One region of the Enterobacter sp. AC1 genome, then DNA from elsewhere that is predicted to be linked to it. Evidence: riboswitches for the same ligand, from Rfam matches in the RefSeq annotation. Region 1 holds a riboswitch; each other region holds the start of a gene.

The links. Region 1 has a riboswitch for thiamine pyrophosphate ahead of thiC (phosphomethylpyrimidine synthase ThiC). Riboswitches for the same ligand answer to the same signal wherever they lie in the genome.
Region 2: it holds a riboswitch for thiamine pyrophosphate, as region 1 does, so the genes downstream of both, thiM (hydroxyethylthiazole kinase) here and thiC (phosphomethylpyrimidine synthase ThiC) in region 1, are expected to answer to the same signal.
Region 3: it holds a riboswitch for thiamine pyrophosphate, as region 1 does, so the genes downstream of both, thiB (thiamine ABC transporter substrate binding subunit) here and thiC (phosphomethylpyrimidine synthase ThiC) in region 1, are expected to answer to the same signal.

What each region holds. Positions count from the first base shown of each region.
Region 1 covers NZ_JBNDIZ010000005.1:6,320-10,492, reverse strand. Annotated here, with positions in the region: gene thiC (phosphomethylpyrimidine synthase ThiC) at 1-1,828, opposite strand, end outside; TPP riboswitch at 1,907-2,016, opposite strand; gene rsd (sigma D regulator) at 2,071-2,568, opposite strand; gene nudC (NAD(+) diphosphatase) at 2,664-3,437, shown strand; gene hemE (uroporphyrinogen decarboxylase) at 3,476-4,173, shown strand, end outside.
Region 2 covers NZ_JBNDIZ010000003.1:290,756-294,928, reverse strand. Annotated here, with positions in the region: gene M2433_RS11165 (YadA C-terminal domain-containing protein) at 1-10, opposite strand, end outside; gene M2433_RS11160 (AbiJ-NTD4 domain-containing protein) at 193-1,023, shown strand; partial or broken gene M2433_RS11155 (IS3 family transposase) at 1,130-2,241, opposite strand; TPP riboswitch at 2,454-2,550, shown strand; gene thiM (hydroxyethylthiazole kinase) at 2,586-3,356, shown strand; gene thiD (bifunctional hydroxymethylpyrimidine kinase/phosphomethylpyrimidine kinase) at 3,353-4,153, shown strand.
Region 3 covers NZ_JBNDIZ010000009.1:1,306-5,478, forward strand. Annotated here, with positions in the region: gene thiP (thiamine/thiamine pyrophosphate ABC transporter permease ThiP) at 1-1,244, opposite strand, end outside; gene thiB (thiamine ABC transporter substrate binding subunit) at 1,220-2,203, opposite strand; TPP riboswitch at 2,235-2,335, opposite strand; gene sgrR (HTH-type transcriptional regulator SgrR) at 2,372-4,027, opposite strand; gene sgrT (glucose uptake inhibitor SgrT) at 4,116-4,173, shown strand, end outside.

The DNA.
Region 1 (4,173 bases):
TGCCCACTTCAATGGTTTGCGCGGCGGCGTAGTCGCGCACCTCCTGGCTGATTTTCATCGAGCAGAATTTCGGTCCGCACATGGAGCAGAAGTGTGCGACTTTGCCCGATTCCTGCGGCAGGGTCTCATCGTGATAGGCGCGGGCGGTGAACGGGTCCAGCGCCAGGTTGAACTGGTCTTCCCAGCGGAATTCAAAACGCGCCTTCGACATGGCGTTATCGCGGATTTGCGCGCCCGGATGGCCTTTGGCCAGATCGGCGGCATGGGCGGCAATTTTGTAGGTAATCAGCCCCTGCTTTACATCCTCTTTGTTTGGCAGGCCGAGGTGCTCTTTCGGCGTCACGTAGCAGAGCATGGCGCAGCCGAACCAGCCGATCATCGCCGCACCAATCCCGGACGTGAAGTGGTCATAGCCTGGCGCAATATCGGTGGTCAGCGGCCCCAGGGTATAGAACGGCGCTTCGTGGCAGTGCTCCAGCTCTTCCGTCATGTTGCGGCGGATCATCTGCATCGGCACGTGTCCCGGGCCTTCAATCATCACCTGCACGTCATACTCCCAGGCGATTTTGGTCAGTTCACCCAGCGTGTGCAGCTCGGCAAACTGCGCCTCATCGTTGGCATCGCGAATGGAGCCCGGACGCAGGCCGTCGCCCAGCGACAGAGAGACATCGTACGCGGCACAGATTTCGCAAATCTCGCGGAAGTGTTCGTAGAGGAAGTTTTCCTGGTGATGCGAGAGGCACCACTTCGCCATGATGGAGCCGCCGCGCGAGACAATACCGGTCAGGCGTTTCGCCGTCATCGGCACGTAGCGCAGCAGTACGCCCGCGTGAATGGTGAAGTAATCTACCCCCTGTTCAGCCTGCTCCAGCAGCGTGTCGCGGAAGGCTTCCCAGGTGAGGTCTTCAGCAATGCCGCTCACTTTCTCCAGCGCCTGATAAATCGGGACGGTGCCGATTGGGACCGGGCTGTTACGCAGGATCCACTCGCGGGTTTCGTGAATATAGCGGCCTGTGGAGAGGTCCATCACCGTGTCCGCGCCCCAGCGCGTTGACCAGACCAGCTTTTCCACCTCTTCTTCGATGGAGGAGGTAACGGCCGAGTTGCCGATGTTAGCGTTGACCTTCACCAGGAAGTTGCGGCCGATAATCATCGGCTCGGATTCCGGGTGGTTGATGTTGGCGGGGATAATCGCGCGGCCGGCGGCCACTTCATCACGCACAAACTCCGGCGTGATGTTCTCCGGCAGGCGAGCGCCAAAGCCCTCGCCCGGATGCTGGTGGCGCAGTATTTCGCTGCGGATGCGCTCACGGCCCATGTTTTCACGGATGGCGATGAACTCCATCTCCGGCGTGACGATCCCCTGACGCGCATAGTGCAGCTGGGTCACGCGTTTGCCCGCTCTGGCGCGTTTCGGCGTCAGCAGCCCGGCGAAGCGCAGCTCGTCCAGACCGTCGTCGGCCAGGCGTTCTTGGGTATATGCAGAGCTACGCACGCTCAGTTCTTCGCAGTCGTTACGTGCATCAATCCACGGCTGGCGCAGCTTTGCCAGACCCTGCTGGACGTTGATAGTCACAGAGGGATCGCCGTACGGGCCGGAGGTGTCATACACCGGTACGGCTTCGTTGTCTTCATACTGCGGGTTATCTTTGCTGCCGCCGATAAGCGTCGGGCTAAGCTGGATTTCACGCATCGGGACGCGGATATCGGCCTGCGAGCCGGAAATGTAGATGCGTTTAGAGTTCGGGAAAGCGGTGCCTTCCAGGGTATCAATGAAGCGTTGGGCCTGTGCGCGCTGTTCGCGGCGGGTCAGTTTTGCAGTAGACATAGCTCATTCCAAAAGTGAAGGACATGGCTTGTCAGACGACGGATGAAGCAAGAGAGGATCGCCCGGGGGCGATACAACAGCAGTGTGACTCTTGTTCCCTTCGCAGGTATTAGCCTGATCAGGTTCCGCGGATCCCGAATTAACGGTCTCAGCCCGTGCTTTCACACTGGGCACTCCGACAAGAAAAATCCCCCTCGTGAGAGGGGCGAATGGTTGTAAATTACTCGTTAACGATTAAGAACTCAAGCAGGGCGCACGATGTTATCTTCGTGGCTGACATCCAGGCCGTTATCCAGGGCCAGGGCGATCAGCTTATCTTCCAGCGTGAATCGCTCTTCCAGCGCTTCACCAAGGTCGGAAAGCGCCCGCTGGAACTCAAGATAGTTGTCGTGATCGATGGCGTTCTCAAGCGTGGAATCGTAGTAATCCATGATCTGCTGGGTGTTGGCTTCCAGCAGCGGATAGAGTTTGCTGGCCGCTAAATACGGCGTTGTCCCTTCCATTTCGCGGATAATGCGTTCATAAATATTGAAATGGCCGTCGGACAGATAGTCGACCAGGCCCTGACAAAAATCATCCAGCGATTTTTCATTCAGTCGCATAAACGATTCTTTGCCAGGCTTAATACCGACCAGATTGTAATAAGCCACGAGTAGATGCTTGCGCACGTGTAGCCAGCGATCCACCAGTTTGTTACTTCCTCTAACGCGCTCAGTCAGGCTCTCTAGCTGGTTTAACATGGTCGACTCCGCAAGGTTTAGGATTGAATCTGCTTATCCAAAATGTAACCACAATGCTAACAACATGTCAGTGAAGCGAAGGTAGTGCAATAGATATGGATCGTATTATTGAAAAATCAGATCTGGGTTGGTGGATCGTCAGTCACGAACAAAAATTATGGCTTCCTGGCGGAGAGATCCCTTATGGCGCAGCAGAGGCGTTCGATCTTGTGGGACTCCCTGCGCTGAAGATCGGCGAATGGCAGGGGGATGCGGTGTGGTTGATCCAACAGCCTCGCCGCCAGGATATGGGATCGGTGCGCCAGGTGCTGGATCTGGACGTGGGTCTGTTCCAGCTGGCGGGGCGCGGCGTGCAGCTGGCGGAGTTTTACCGCTCGCATAAATACTGCGGCTACTGCGGTCATACCATGCACCGGAGCAAAACCGAGTGGGCGATGCTCTGCAGCCACTGCCGCGAACGCTACTATCCCCAGATTGCGCCGTGCATTATCGTCGCTATCCGCCGGGAGGATTCCATCCTGCTGGCGCAGCACACCCGTCATCGCAACGGCATTCACACCGTGCTGGCCGGCTTCGTCGAGGTGGGCGAAACGCTGGAACAGGCGGTGGCGCGCGAAGTGATGGAGGAGAGCGGGATTAAGGTCAAAAACCTGCGCTACGTCACCTCTCAGCCGTGGCCGTTCCCGCAGTCGTTGATGACAGCCTTTATGGCCGATTACGACAGCGGTGAAATTGTTATCGACCAGAAAGAACTGCTGGAAGCGAACTGGTATCGCTATGATGATTTACCGCTGTTGCCTCCGCCGGGCACCGTAGCGCGTCGGCTGATAGAAGATACCGTGGCGATGTGTCGGGCCGAGTATGAGTAGTGTTACACTGAGGCCATGACGCTTAAGGAACTGCAAAAATGACCGAACTGAAGAACGATCGTTATCTGCGTGCGCTGCTGCGCCAGCCCGTTGATGTCACCCCGGTGTGGATGATGCGCCAGGCGGGACGCTATCTGCCAGAGTACAAAGCCACGCGCGCGCAGGCGGGTGATTTTATGTCGCTGTGCAAAAACGCCGAGCTGGCCTGCGAAGTCACGCTGCAGCCGCTGCGCCGCTTCCCGCTGGATGCTGCCATTCTCTTTTCGGACATTTTGACCATTCCGGATGCCATGGGCCTTGGGCTCTATTTCGAAACCGGCGAAGGCCCGCGCTTCACCTCCCCAATCAAAAGCAAAGCCGACGTGGATAAGCTGCCAATCCCCGATCCGGAAGGTGAACTGGGCTACGTGATGAACGCCGTGCGCACCATTCGCCGCGAACTGAAAGGCGACGTGCCGCTGATTGGGTTCTCCGGCAGCCCGTGGACGCTGGCGACCTATATGGTTGAAGGCGGCAGCAGCAAAGCCTTCACCATGATTAAAAAGATGATGTACGCCGAGCCGCTGGCCCTGCATGCGCTTCTCGACAAGCTGGCGAAGAGCGTCACGCTCTACCTCAACGCGCAGATTAAAGCGGGTGCACAGTCGGTCATGATTTTTGATACCTGGGGTGGTGTGCTGACCGGGCGCGATTATCAGCAGTTCTCCCTGTACTACATGCACAAAATTGTCGACGG
Region 2 (4,173 bases), on a different contig from region 1:
AACCGGCCATCGCCATGGCTCCGGAGATACCGGCGTTTGCCTCTTTTTTGTTATTGTCTATGAGAAAACTGGTACGGGGATAACAATACGATATCTCCACACCTTCCCTCTATCCGTTGTATGCCATATCATTGATGGACTTGACTGGCGTTAAACGCTTCATAACTAACACAGCGATAAGGCATATAAGCGATGGCTAGACCGTTTTCTCAAAGATATGGGCACGTTAAAGTTTCAGAGGTAATTCAGGTAGACAGTATTACTAAAGACTCCAGAATGGCTATGTGGAACTGCATCCATGAGGAGCTATTGAGGTATAGAAGTCAGACCAATGATACTATAGAAAATATTGTTAGAAGTGTATGGGTTAATTTTTTAAAAAATGATTCGTCTAAAGTACCAATATACCGTTCTACCGTAGGTGCCCCAGATTTAGTAGGGGAGGTTAAGAGGGCTATAATTAGCGCTCCTTGGTATCATGTTTACGACCTTATTGAGTTTATTGTTAATGAAACTCAAGGGACAAGCTTCGATGATTTATCAATATATTTGAATTCTGTTTTCAAATCCGAAGGGTTAGCATACTCCATTATTGAGGGTATGGTTGTTCCTGTGTCCACCTCTGTTGAGGTTGAAAGCATACAAGAAGGTATTGACACTGGCAGTGATTCTTCAAGAAAACATTTCGAATGTGCATTAGAGTTACTTTCTAACAGGGAACAACCTGACTTTAGAAACTCAATTAAAGAATCTATTTCTGCTATTGAATCCCTCTGCAAAAAAATCTCCGGTAATGATAAAGGAACTCTTGGAGATTGCCTTAAAACTATTGAGGATAAAGGGCATATTCATCCAGCAATGAAACGGGCCTTCCAACAACTATACGGATATACAAGTGACCAAGGCGGAATACGTCACGCTTTAATGGATGGAAGTGAAGAGCCAACCTTAGAGGAAGCTCGTTACATGTTGGTTATCTGTAGCGCGTTCAGTAATTATCTTATTTCTAAGATGAGTGATTAATTATCATAATGCGAGGCTAATAAAGTCTCGCATTTTAATGCATCTGCTGTACATTTTCATCTCCTCCATAGCTTGCCTGACCTGCCCCGAGTATTAGATACAACCGTCAGTTAGTCATGTCGGTTTGTTTACCTTCACATTTTCCATTTCGCCACCGTGCGGCAAGCTCTGGTTGTGTCTGATAATTCAGTGCCGAATGTGGCCGACACTCGTTATAATCCTGCCGCCAGTCGTTAATGATTTTCCTGGCGTGAACGATATCGCTGAACCAGTGCTCATTCAGACATTCATCGCGAAATCGTCCGTTAAAGCTCTCAATAAATCCGTTCTGCGTTGGTTTACCCGGCTGGATTAACCGTAACTCAACACCATGCTCAAAGGCCCATTGATCCAGTGCGCGGCAAGTGAACTCCGGTCCCTGGTCCGTTCATAACGTTGCCGGTTAGCCTCGAAACAGTGCAATACTGTTCAGAATACGCGTGACCTGAACGCCTGCAATCCCGAATGCGGTGATAATTGTCAGACACTCCTTCGTGAAGCCGTCCACATAGGTCAGGCACTTGATCCTGCGACAGGTGTCCAGCGCTTCCATGACGAATTCCATTGACTAGGTCAGGTTGGGTGCAGCCGGACGGAGCAGCGGCAGACGCTCCGTTGCCAGGCCTTTACGACGCCGTCTGCGTTTTACGCCCAGCCCACTGAGATGATAAAGGCGGTACACGCGCTTGTGATTAACATGAAGGCCTTCACGGCGCAGTAACAGCCAGATGCGGCGGTAGCCAAAACGCCTGCGCTCGAGTGCCAGTTCAGTGATGCGCCCTGATAAATGCGCATCAGCCGCCGGATGCTGAGCCTCGTAGCGGCAGGTCGACAGAGACAAACCTATAAGCCTGCAGGCATGAAGTTGCGACAGACCGGTCGCATCACACATAAACTTAACGGCTTCCCGCTTGTGGTCTTTCGTCAGTGCTTTCGCCCCAGAGCCATCTGAAGTGCCTCCTTATCAAGCATGGCTTCGGCAAGCAGCTTCTTGAGTCTGGTGCTCTCTTACTCAAGCGACTTCAGGCGTTTAACCTCCATACCGCCATACTACTTGCGCCAGTTATAAAAAGGTGGCGTGGGAAATGGCGTGCTTAAGACAGAGCTCAGGGCAGAAACCCCGGCTTCAGTCTTGCGGAGAATATTGATGATCTGTTCGTCGGAAAAACGCTTCTTCATGGGGATGTCCTCATGTGGCTTATGAAGATATTACTTACATCGAGGTTTATTAATCAACGGGTAGCAGGTCAGTGATAATCGCTGTGTTAAAACTAGTATAAAAGTGAAATAGTGCGTTGCTCCTTCTGCGTGAAGAAACGATGACCGGGAAGGCGGGCTTGTGCTAACGAGCCACTTACCTTAAGCTGGCGAGAAATCAGAAGATTGTTTTACCAAATGACTCGGGGTGCCCTTCTTTATGAAGGCTGAGAAATACCCGTATTACCTGATCTGGATAATGCCAGCGTAGGGAAGTCAGATGCCTTCCCGGTCATCGCTTCTTCACGCAAGGCAGGAGCGAAACTATGCAGCCTGACCTGCTCGATTTACACGTTTTACACCACTTCCGAACCCGTTCTCCGCTTACCCATTGTATGACCAACGATGTCGTGCAGACCTTTACGGCTAACGTTTTGCTGGCGCTTGGCGCATCCCCGGCGATGGTGATTGAGGCCGAAGAGGCCGAACAGTTTGCCGGGATGGCCGATGCGCTGCTGATTAACGTTGGCACGCTGACGTCGCCGCGCGCCCAGTCGATGCGCCGGGCGATTGAGGGCGCGGTGGCGGCAGGAAAACCCTGGACGCTGGACCCGGTTGCCGTCGGCGCCCTGGCGTTCCGCACCCGTTTTTGCCATCAAATTCTCGCCCTGAAGCCGGCGGCCATTCGCGGCAATGCCTCCGAAATTCTGGCCCTTGCCGGCATGAGCGCGGGCGGGCGCGGCGTTGATACCACCGACACCGCCGCCAGCGCGGTGCCTGCTGCCGAGGCGCTGGCCCGCCAGATTAATGCCATCGTGGTCGTCACCGGTGAGGTGGATTACATCACGGACGGACAACGAACCCGCACGGTCACGGGCGGTGATCCGCTGATGACGCGCGTGGTGGGCACAGGGTGCGCGCTCTCTGCCGTTGTGGCGGCGAGCTGCTCGCTGCCGGGCGATCGGCTGGATAACGTCGCTGCCGCCTGCGGATGGATGAAGCGGGCCGGAACGATCGCCGTTGCGCAGTCTGGTGGCCCGGGCAGTTTTGCCAGCGCGTTCCTGGATGCGCTGTACACGCTGGAGGAGCAGGCATGAAGCGGATTAACGCACTGACCATCGCCGGCACCGATCCCAGCGGCGGAGCAGGCATTCAGGCCGACCTGAAAACGTTCTCCGCGCTTGGCGCGTACGGCTGCTCGGTCATTACCGCGCTGGTGGCGCAAAACACGCGCGGCGTGCAGTCGGTCTACCGTATCGAGCCTGATTTTGTCGCCGCGCAGCTGGATTCGGTGTTCAGCGACGTGCGCATCGATACCACCAAAATCGGCATGCTGGCCGAGACGGATATTGTTGAAGCGGTGGCGGAACGGCTTCAACGCTATCAGGTGCAAAACGTGGTGCTGGATACCGTCATGCTGGCAAAAAGCGGTGACCCGCTGCTCTCCGCTTCCGCCGTTGAGACGCTGCGCAAAAAGCTGCTGCCGCAGGTGGCGCTCATTACGCCAAACCTGCCCGAAGCCGCCGCGCTGTTAGGTGCGCCGCACGCGCAAACTGAACGCGAGATGAAAGAGCAGGGGAATGCGCTGCTGGCAATGGGCTGCGGGGCGGTGCTGATGAAGGGCGGGCATCTGGATGACGCGGAAAGCCCGGACTGGCTCTTCACCCGCGATGGCGAGCTGCGCTTCACCGCGCCGCGCGTGCAGACCAAAAATACCCACGGCACCGGGTGCACGCTCTCTGCCGCGCTGGCGGCGCTGCGCCCACGGCATGAAAGCTGGGCCGATACGGTGCAGGAAGCGAAAGCCTGGCTCTCGGCGGCGCTGGCAAAAGCGGATAGTCTGGAGGTCGGTCACGGTATTGGGCCGGTTCACCATTTTCATGCATGGTGGTAGGCCTTATACTGGCAGGATAC
Region 3 (4,173 bases), on a different contig from region 1:
ATCAGGGCGTTGGTGAAAATCACAATACCGTCGGCGCTTTCCGGCAGGCCGATGGTGCTGTTGAACAGCAGGAAAAAGCCCGTCGCCAGCACGATCCCCGGCATGGCCAGAATCAGCATGCCTGTCAGCTCCAGCGCGTGCCCGGCTTTTGGCGCCTGTCGGGCATGCAGTTCGCGGCTGCTCCACAGCAGCATCATGGTCAGCGTGACGCACAGCAGCCCTGCGGCCAGTGCAATACGAAGTGAGGTTCCGGTGGCCTGCCAGAGGATAGGCTGTTGCAGGACGGACAGGAGATTGAGATTAAGACCGTCAACGATAACGGCCATTAGTGGCGGCAGCAGCAGCAGGAGCGCCAGTGCGATCAGGGCAAAATCGGTGATGCGGCTGTGCAGGCTGTCCTGCGGATCGCGCCAGCCGGTTATTTGATTGCTGCCAGTGGGAATGGCTTTACTCAGCCGCTGGCTCAGCAGCACCAGTGCAAGACAGCATCCCATCTGCACCATCGCCAGCAGCGCGGCGCGCCCGGGATCGTAGTCGTAACTCAGCGCCTGGTAAATCGCCAGCTCAATGGTCGTCGCCTGCGGTCCGCCGCCGAGCGAAAGCACGGTGGCAAAGCTGGCAAAGCAGAGCATAAAGATTAATGCCGCCACGGGGGGAAGCTGGCGGCGCAGCCACGGCCATTCGACAAAGCGGAAGAATGACGCGCCGCGCATGCCAAGCTGGGCGGCAATCTGACGCTGTTCGCCGGGAATGTTCTCCAGCGCCTGCAAAAAGAGTCGCGTCGCCATCGGCATATTGAAAAACACGTGCGCCAGCAGAATGCCCTTCAGCCCGTAGGGGGAGAATGTCCATTCAAGACCAAGCTGACTCCACAGGTAAGCCAGCCAGCCCTGGCGACCGTAAACGCTCAGAATGCCAAATACCGCCACCAGCACGGGCAGGATCAGCGTCATGGCGCACAGGCGCAGCAGCGCCTGCCTGCCGGGGAAACGCCTGCGATAGAGCGCGCGCGCAAGAAAAATAGCCGGGATCACCGACAGCAGGGCAGAAAGAAACGCCTGCCAGAAGGAGAACCGGATCACGTGCCAGAGGTAGCTGTCGTGCCAGAGGGCGAGAAGGTCGCTCTCCGGTGCGTTAAACCACAACGCAAGAAAGGCCCCCAGGCTGACCGCCACCATCACTACGGCGGCGAGCAGCCCGGGCAGTAACCAGCCGGGAATCAGCGGCTGACGGCGCGTTGCCATTCACTTACCCATGCTGCACGCTGCGCGGCGACCTGCTGCGGCGTAAATTCCAGCGAGGTTTTTGGTTTGGTCAGCTGCTCGAAACCTGCCGGCAGCGCAACGTTCGTGACGGGATACATCCAGTTACCTGCCGGGATGGCGTTCTGGAACGCGGGCGAAACCATAAATTTCAGGAACTTTTCTGCGAGTTCCGGCTGTTTGCTGGCGACGGTGCGCGCGGCCACTTCCACCTGCAGATAATGCCCTTCAGCAAAATCAGCAGCCGCGTAGTTGTCTTTCTTCTCGGCGATAATGTGATAGGCCGGAGAGGTGGTGTAGCTCAACACCAGGTCGCTTTCGCCTTTCAGGAACAGGCCATAGGCTTCGCTCCAGCCTTTGGTCACGGTGACGGTTTTGGCGGCCAGTTTTTGCCACGCTTCCGGCGCTTTATCGCCGTAGACCTTTTGCATCCACAGCAGCAGGCCCAGACCCGGCGTACTGGTGCGCGGGTCCTCATAAATGACGCGCCATTTCTGGTCGCTTTCTACCAGCTCTTTCAGGCTTTTCGGCGGGTTTTTCAGCTTGTTTTTGTCGTAAACAAAAGCAAAGTAGCCGTAGTCGAACGGCACAAAGGTGTCGTTTTTCCAGCCGCCAGGTACGTTAACGGCATCTGCCGCTACGCCGCTTTTGGCAAACAGTTTGGTTTGTGAGGCAGCGTCCAGCAGATTGTTATCCAGCCCGAGCACCACGTCGGCTTTACTGTTTTTACCTTCCATGCGCAGACGGTTGAGCAGCGAGACGCCATCTTCCAGCGCCACAAACTTCAGTTCGCAGTTACAGTCAGCTTCAAAGGCTTTTTTGACGACCGGGCCAGGGCCCCAGTCGGCAGAAAAAGAGTCGTAGGTGTAGACCGTCAGAACGGGCTTAGCAAAAGCAGGCAGCGCAAACAGCGCCAGCAGGGGAAGAGCTTTTTTTAACACTTTGCACCTCAAAGTTGAGTGGCAAAGGATTTTGAGCGACAGCCTCAAATCCCTTCGCCGGCGTTATCCGGATCAGGTTCGACGGGTATTATCTCAGCGCACATCTGTGATGCAGCACCCCGTTGAGAACGGCGCTATTGTAATGATTTGGTGAATATTACGAAAGCGTTATGGTTCCGGCGGCGCAAACCAGGCCGATTTGAAATCAAACCAGCCCAGGGTGTTCATCCGCAAACCGCGCATGCTGCGCTGTCCCTGGATCATCAGCCAGTGGTGGATCAAGGGGACGATCGCCTGTTCAGACAGCAGCTGCTGGCACCATACGGCAAGATTCATTTCGCCTGCACGCCACAGGGCTGCATCCTGCTGCCAGTCGCGGTGGATGCAGTGCTGGATCAGCGGGACCTCATACAGGTGTGAGAATAATGAAAAATCGAGCGGCAGGGTGAAGTTGGCGCTGTTCAGCCAGATATCGCTGGTAAGTTCCCCCTGGTGCCATTCGTCATAGTTCACTTCCCTGATGTCCAGCCTGACACCTTCTGCTGCCAGCAGTCTGGTCATGATCCTGGCGATAAAACGATGCTCCACGTGTTCGCGGTAGTAGGTCAGGGTGATGGATTCCAGGCCTGCGGGTTTATCGCAGTGCGCCGGGCGGGCGTGGTGCCAGCGCGGAAGCAGGCCGTACGCCGGGAACCAGTAGGTCTGGTACTGCTCTTCCGCGTGGTAGATCAAATTGGAGGGGGATAACACGTGGCTGATCCACTTACGTACCTCATGGTTTGCCCCGCGATGGGTTCGGCCATCAAACAGCAGATAATAGCATCCCTCCTCCAGGCGACTCTCCACGGCTTTTTCTCCCGTGGTTGGGCCTTCCAGCGTCAGGCCGGCGCTCAGCTCTTCATTCAGATCCGGCAATACCCACACGTTTACTTCGTCGATCAGCGCCCGATAGCCAAAATAGTCATCGAACGCGCGGATTTTCAGCTGGTTATTATTATTGCGGGAGACCGAATAGGGGCCGGTGCCAACCGGCTGGCTGGCAAAATTGTTCATCGACTCCCACTCGCCGGGCAAAATCATTGACGGCACATAGCCCAGTAGCCAGGGAAGCCACTTGTCCTGCTGGGACAGTTCAATATCCAGCGTCCACGCCGTTGGGGAGTGAACGCGCGAAATATGCGAGTAGAGCGGCAGCTTGCGGACGCGTTCCAGAGAGGCGATGACGTCGCGCATCTCCAGCTCGCGGCCGTGGTGAAAGTGGATGCCGGGGCGTAAAAAGAATCGCCAGTGAAGAGGAGAAAGCTGCTGCCAGTGGTGCGCGATATCCGCTTCCAGTTCCCCATTTTCCTCATTTATCCGCGTCAGCCCGCTGAAAATTTGCCGGGCCATATGGGTTTCTGAGCGGCGTAAGGCCGTGCCGGGCAACAGATTTTTCATCGGCCGATAGTAGAGGACCCGCAGGATGTGGCGGCCCTGGCGGAAACTGCGTCCGAGGTGCGAAACCAGCATCTGGCGCACGGCGGCTTTGTCGCCCACCAGCTGTACCAGCTGGTCAATTCGGTCCTGCTCCAGCAGGTCTTCGGCGCGCTGCTGCTGCAGCGCCAATCCGGTATAGAGGAAGGTCAGGCGCGAGCGTTTGCCGCGTCCCGCCTCCGCTTCCCAGCTTAACCAGCCCTGCTGCTGCATGGTATTGAGCAGCGTGCGCATATGGCGGCGGGAACAGCTAAGCAGGTCGGCCAGCTCGTTCAGCGTGGTCTCCTGCGATTGCCCCTCACAGCACTGCCAGAGGCGGATGAATTGTTGTTGCAGTCGACCGGAAGGCATAAAAGGGGAACTCCTGACAAAAAATCAGCAATTTATTAATCCCTATATTAAGCCAATAATCCTTACCGATGAAGTGAGGAGGTAAATTATGAAGAGGTCTACCGCACGTCAGTTTTATCAGCACTATTTTTCAGCGACAAAAGGAA